DNA from 2 places in the Paenibacillus sp. sgz302115 genome. Region 1 is predicted to be linked to the other one. Evidence: predicted binding sites of a transcription regulator. Region 1 holds the regulator's gene; the other holds the start of a gene.
The links. The regulator CtsR, encoded in region 1, represses protease genes until heat stress. The targets are predictions, from matches to a motif close to ATGGTCAATAAAGGTCAAACA.
Positions count from the first base shown of each region.

Region 2: a site for CtsR is predicted at 1,573-1,593, ahead of clpP (ATP-dependent Clp endopeptidase proteolytic subunit ClpP). Genes of this name have one in related genera too.

Region 1 covers NZ_JBVYOK010000023.1:75,390-78,806, forward strand. Annotated here, with positions in the region: gene clpC (ATP-dependent protease ATP-binding subunit ClpC) at 1-346, opposite strand, end outside; gene mcsB (protein-arginine kinase McsB) at 383-1,447, opposite strand; gene mcsA (protein-arginine kinase activator protein McsA) at 1,476-2,000, opposite strand; gene AC0LWN_RS27860 (CtsR family transcriptional regulator) at 2,029-2,490, opposite strand; gene AC0LWN_RS27865 (GNAT family N-acetyltransferase) at 2,717-3,417, opposite strand, start outside.
Region 2 covers NZ_JBVYOK010000036.1:9,927-13,343, forward strand. Annotated here, with positions in the region: gene AC0LWN_RS31280 (sugar-binding transcriptional regulator) at 113-1,165, opposite strand; tRNA gene AC0LWN_RS31285 (tRNA-Arg) at 1,445-1,519, shown strand; gene clpP (ATP-dependent Clp endopeptidase proteolytic subunit ClpP) at 1,680-2,276, shown strand; gene AC0LWN_RS31295 (GDSL-type esterase/lipase family protein) at 2,370-3,008, opposite strand; gene AC0LWN_RS31300 (PdaC/SigV domain-containing protein) at 3,112-3,417, opposite strand, start outside.

The sequences.
Region 1 (3,417 bases):
CTTCACGGATCAGTCCGAGCAGGATATGCTCAGTACCAACATACGTATGACCCAGCTTGCGGGCTTCATCCATCGACAGCTCAATAACTTTTTTGGCGCGAGGAGTATACGCGATGTTTGTCGGCTGCTCTTGTCCACGGCCAATCAGCGTCTCCACTTCATCCTGAATTTTCTCAAGACCCAGACCGAGACCAATCAATGCCTTAGCGGCTATGCCGTCTCCTTCACGAATCAGTCCGAGCAAAATATGTTCTGTCCCAATATTATTGTGTCCCAAACGAACGGCTTCTTCCTGCGCCAGCGCCAGCACTTTTTGTGCGCGTTCCGTAAATCTTCCAAACATCATATCTCCTGCACCTCCACGAATAATAAATATCTATAATTAATGTTGTGATCCCAGTGTCTCACGAAGCAGCTTCGCCCGGTACATATCTCTCTCGGTAGCTGTCAGCTCGTCGCCGAACATTTTTTGCAAAAATCCCGGCTGTGTCTTAACGTTAAGCTCATTGAGCACTGAAATCGAAGGCCCTTCCAGAATCCCAAGATCCACTCCTAGCCTTACATCAGAGAGCCGCTGTGCGGACTCCTTCAGCTCCATCACCGCCGCATAAGACAAAATGCCGTAGGAACGTTTAACTCTATCGGTAATCCGCAGTGCGGACTCCGCCAACAGCCGTTCACGCGCATTACGCTCATGCTCAATAATCTGGGTGACGACACTGTGAAGATTCTCAATAATCTCATTTTCAGTCTGGCCAAGCGTGATTTGGTTGGAAATCTGAAAGATGTTCCCTACTGCTTCGCTGCCTTCACCGTAAATTCCTCTTACCGTAAGCCCCACTTGATTAACAGCGGATAAAATCCGGTTGATTTGCTGTGTCATCACCAGTGCTGGCAAATGCACCATCACCGATGCGCGAAGCCCTGTGCCAACATTAGTGGGACAACTGGTCAAATACCCTCTGCGATCATCAAAGGCATAATTGACAGAGCCTTCAAAAATATCATCAATCGCTGTCGCCCTCAGCCAAGCCTCTCTAACCTGCAGACCGGGGAACAGGCATTGAATGCGCAGATGGTCTTCCTCGTTGATCATAATGCTGACCGACTCGTCCTCATTCAGGATAACCGCGCCGCCCCGTGAGTCATTGGCCAGGTTAGGGCTGATAAGATGCTTTTCCACCAGCACTTTTTTATCCAGCTCATCCAGCTCATCCAGCTTCAGCAGTTGAAAGGTTCCGAAATCCGCACTAGCTTCCCCTTGAAATACAGGAGCTAGCTGCTCCAGCACTTCCTCCGACTGCTCTGCCGAGGCCAGCAACGGGAAGGGAAGGTGCTCCAGATTACGGGCGATACGCATACGGCTGCTGATCACTATCTCAGAATGGCTGCCTCCGCAGCGCATCCAGTCACTAAGCGCTTGTTCGGTAAACCGGAGATTTGACATGTCGTATCCCCCCTATATATCAAAGACTTTACTCTTGCGGCATTTCTTTTTCAAGCCTGCGGATCTGATCCCTCAGCTCAGCTGCAGTTTCGAACTCCTCCTGCACGATGCTTTGCTGCAGTTCCTGCTTCAGCTCTTCAATCTGCCGCTTGCACATGATCTGGGCTCCTGCCCGTTTCGGAAGCTTGCCAACATGAGCAGTGCTGCCATGTACCCGTCTGAATAGCGGGTCCAGCGTACTGTCAAAATATTTATAACAAGAGCTGCAGCCAAAACGCCCAAGCTTGCTGAACTGGGAATACGTCATCCCGCAATTCTCACAATGCAGACCCTGTACAGTCTGGGCCGCTGCAGTTTTCTCCTTGCCTGCTCCTTCAAGATCCAGCAGGCCTGACAGCAAGCTGTGGATGGAGAAGCCTCCCGCTGTTCCCGGAATAAGCTCCCCTTTCTCCCGGGCGCAGCTTTCACAAATATGAAACTCCGTCTTCTCCCCGTTCACAATCTTCGTGAAATGGAGCGTCGCCGGTTTGACCCCGCATTCCTGGCACAGCATAAGCGGTGTCCCTCCCTTAGATTGAGCATTATTTGCCTAACAAAGAGATAAGCATAGCCTTCATCAGCTTGGCACGAATCTCATCCCGGTACGGCAGATTAACCGTCAGGCATTCCCGGGAAACAGCGGCGCGCATGAGGCACGCTTCACGCTTGGTTAGAAAACCGGCCTCCTCAAGCTGATAAATCAGCCCTTCGGCGGAATTTTGATCAATATCTTTTCCGATTGTAGAGTTGAGATGGGCATACAGTGCCACATTCTGGGGCAGCTCAAAACGCTGAATCCGAATATAGCCTCCGCCTCCGCGTTTGCTCTCCACTACATAGCCCTTTTCCAAAGTAAAGCGTGTACTAATGACGTAATTGATCTGAGACGGTACGCATGAGAACTGGTCCGCCAGGTCATTGCGCTGAATTTCCACCGTACCTTCGGGACTTTCATGCAAAATATTCTTCAGATATTGTTCGATAATATCAGAGATATTACGCATCACTCATCCTCCAGTGTTCAATGCTTGTAGTACCTTTTGCGTTGACTTTGACTTTCTTTGACTTTTTTCATATTATAACACATTCTCAGTGAATTCCAAGGGGTTACTTTTATTTTTTACTTTTTGGTCCCATTGTATTCCGCCTATACGTTATTAGGGACATCATTTATATATGGAAAAAGCTCCCCAGCTTCTTTTTTTGAAGAGGAGAGCCTTAAGCTTCTAATCAGAAAAAATCAAACAGAGCCGTCTTCGATTGTGGAACAATATCCTCCAGCCATTGCACGGCCTCAGCCTTCCCGGTTAATTGTCCGTAGCGGGCCAGCTCTAATGGTCGTTTATATCCAAGCAGCAACACAGTAAGTGTACCGATAGTACAGCTTAGATCAGCCGTATCCTTACCTCCTGCTACACGGCTTAACGTTGCTTCACCCTGTTCCGTTACACTCCATTGCCACAATCCATCATTCCACGGGGCATGCTCGTCTTCGATATACAGCGTACGCTGTTGAACGCTATTTTGGCCACTAAAGGAAAAATTGCTCACAAACGCTTCGGCATTCACAATCCGTGCCATAAAATAAGGATAATTCTCTTGTTGAATCCGCGGGTTCGGCAGCAAATAGGGCAGAATATCATCGGACGGCACCAGCTTCAGCGAAGCTCCTGTTATCATCGAATCATGGTTGGCAAGAAATGTCCACAGGCCTTGGCGCGCTTTTTCATTTAAGTATATGAATTCATCGATGACCAGCTCTTTTTTCTCTATTTTATAGAGGACATATCCTTCCGGTTCCCCCAGCTCCGAATAAAAGACGCAGTGATGCGTGTCTTCATCCAGTACGCTCTGTTTCCACCAGTCTCTATCACGCTGCAGGGTTCCATTATATTCGGCGGCAAAACGGCTATACAGGTGTTCCAGAATTT
Region 2 (3,417 bases), on a different contig from region 1:
TAGTTCCTCCTAGATTTCATTTTATTTATTCAAGACAGGCGGTTAAGCTTGTCAAGACAACAATGTTAAGTATAATGCAAAATAACTTCGCATGCCTCCCATATTTCGGGAATTACCCCACCGGCTGCATTTGTTTGTCGATTTCTTTGCCGATTTCGATAGCAGCAGCCTCATCTGTAACGAGAATATCCTCTTGCCCGAACCGCAGCATCGCATGTATTGCCTTAGCCTTGCGTTTGCCGCCGGCAATACCTACTACAACTTCTGTGCGGATGATATCCTCCAGACGCAATCCCATCGTCAGCATGGTGTGGACAACCTGGCCCTCTTCATTGAAATAATAGCCGAACGATTCGGCAACCGCTCCTTCGCCTTGAATCTCCGAGACTGTAGCCTCATCCAGCTTGCGGCGGCGGGTCATTTCAATGGCATCGCCAATCCCATGCACAATAATACGCGATCTGCGGATGATTTGCACGATCTCTCCAATATTTGCGTCAAGCGCCAGTGACTGATATGCATCTTCACTAAGCAGATCGGGCACATGCAGCAGACGGTAATTGGCGCCAATCCGCTTGGCCATCGTTGAGGCGATGGTGTTAGCCTGAATCTCCATGCTCTCTCCCAAGCCTCCGCGCGCCGGCACAAACCAAGCGTTCTTATAGGAAAGGGATAATGGGGGTGGCAGCTGATCCGCCATCTCAGCCAGCGTTGAACCGCCGGTGACGGCAATGGTATCATCGGAACGCAGCACACCGAGCAATGCCTTGGCTCCTGCGCGCCCCAGCTCACGCTTCGTGAACGGTGACGTTTCGCAATCGCCAGGTACAACAATCACTTTGTTCAGACCATACGTTGTACGAATTTTCTCTTCCAGATCATCCAGGCCAAACAGGCTCTTGGCGATCGGCTCCAGCAAGTCAAGCAGTCTGCGTCCGGCATCGCTTATACGCATGCCTACGCTCTCGATCTCAATGAGCCCTTGCGATTTCAGAAGATCCGTCTCGGCGCGGAGCACCCGCTCGGTCATATCAAGCGAAGCCGCAAGTGTTCTACGCCCAATAATATCGGACAGCATGATCTGATGTAGAATCGTGTAACGTCTCTTAAGGGTATCCATGAGATCAGGCAAAAGCTGCTTTTGGATTTCTAATAAATTACGCATGCCTTCACTCCTGCAACTTCGTCTTCCTCTTATTCCCTCGTTCATGGTCTCAAAATGTCCCGGGTTAACTTTTTAAGTCCCACCAATATTCTACCCAAAACTCACGCGGAGTGCAAGTCTTCGCAGAGTATAATTCTCAACCTCTTTTCATCTTATACATCTCACGCCTCATGGAAGGTCGTTAGAAACCCGGGGGTATGGAGCCGGATGAAGAAGTTTTGACAGCGCTGTGATTTTCCGTTGCATTTAATAAATAAATATATTATAATAATTTCTGTTGCGCCCGTGGTCCAATGGATATGACGTAGGCCTCCGAAGCCTGAGATCCAAGTTCGATTCTTGGCGGGCGCGCCATCCATATAGTAATTAACCAAAGAGCCGCTTGCTGGCTCTTTTTTTATAAACTAAGTTTGACTTTCTTTGACTTTTTGTTTGAATTTGTTTATCATGTGGTTAATACGGTAACAGTAAAAAATGAACACATTCGAAGAACCAATTCAAGGAGGTTTTCCACGTGAGTTATATTCCTATGGTAGTAGAACAGAGCAACCGCGGTGAGCGCGCTTATGACATCTATTCCCGCCTGCTGAAGGACCGCATCATTTTCCTCGGAACGGAGGTTAATGACGTGGTAGCCAACTCCATCATCGCACAAATGCTGTTCCTGGCTGCCGAAGACCCGGAAAAGGATATTCACCTGTATGTGAACAGCCCTGGCGGTTCTATTACAGCCGGAATGGCTATATTTGATACAATGCAATACATCAAGCCGGATGTTTCCACCATCTGTGTGGGCATGGCCGCTTCCATGGGAGCGTTCCTGCTGAACGCCGGTGCCAAAGGCAAACGCTTTGCGCTGCCAAACAGCGAAATTATGATTCACCAGCCGCTGGGCGGCGCTCAAGGTCAGGCGACGGACATCGAAATCCGTGCCCGCCGCATCCTTAAGATGCGCGACAAGCTGAACCGCATTCTGGCTGACCGTACCGGTCAACCGCTGGAGAAGATCGAGAAGGACACAGACCGCGACTACTTCATGAGCGCCACCGAAGCGGCTGAATACGGTCTTGTTGATAAAGTTATCGAGAAGACGCTTCCTGCAGGCGTGTAATCCGGATCAGACACACAATAAAAAAAGAGGAGGCTTCAGACCCTGACGGGTTCGAAGCCTCCTCTTTTTTGGCATAACAGCAACAGATTTGATTTACCTAAGCCTTCCATAGCCCAGAGCATCCAGCTTCCCGGCGATAACGCGGTAGCCTCTTCCGTTAGGATGCAGATGATCTAGTGACAGCAGGCTCCGCTCGTTGCCGGCAAACTCATAATAAATAGAAGCAAAGCCGCATACACTGCTGCTGTATCCCGCAGCATAGCGGTTGAACTGCCGCACCCAGTCCGTAGCCTCCATTAGCTGAGGATAGGGGTTGTATAATCCAACGACCCGAATGATATAGGGATTAGGACTTCTTGCCTTCAACTGCCAAAGCAAGCCCATAATATCGCTGAAATTTCTTTTACATTCGCGAAGGGACTTCTGCAACACGGGAGACAGATCGCCCGGACGAAGCGCTGTCGATTTGGCCGCTTTAATCAAATCATTGCCACCGATGGATAACGTGATAATATCAGCATTTCGAACATTCTGGCGGAATATCGAATCACTCCGCAGCCGCCCCTCCATTCCCTCCGTTGTCAGACCATTTATACCTAAATTGGCCGCATTGATTGGCACACGCAGCCGTCTCTCCGCCAATCTGCGGTAGACTGGCACGAATCCATTGCCCGGAAGTGCCCCGAACCCGGTAGTCAAGGAGTCGCCAATTGCTGTGTACTGATAGCTCATAACTCTCCCTCCCCGCATATAAGCTAGTTCCTCCTTTAGCTTATGAATGACGGAGCGGTCAGGCAACGGAGAGGTGTCCATACAGGGCACTCGCGGAGAGCGCCTATTTCAGCGCCGCAAACGGGCTGCTTCCATCCGGCAGCAGTTCTTTGAAGGTAAACTCATAAGTCGGGAACCCGGCAGCGTAGGCGGTATATTCGTAGAGCTGGAAGAAGACTACCAATTTGCCATCCTTAACATAAAAGTTCTTCTCGGTGTTAAGTCCGGTGAACCCGCCGAGGTAGCCGCCTTCTGCCTTAATCAGCTTGGACAGCTTGGCGTTAAGTTCTTTTTTATAATTAGGATTCGCCTTAAGCAGATCACCGATCAGGAGACGTTTGCCGTCCTTTAGAGAGAAGGTAAGAGCATT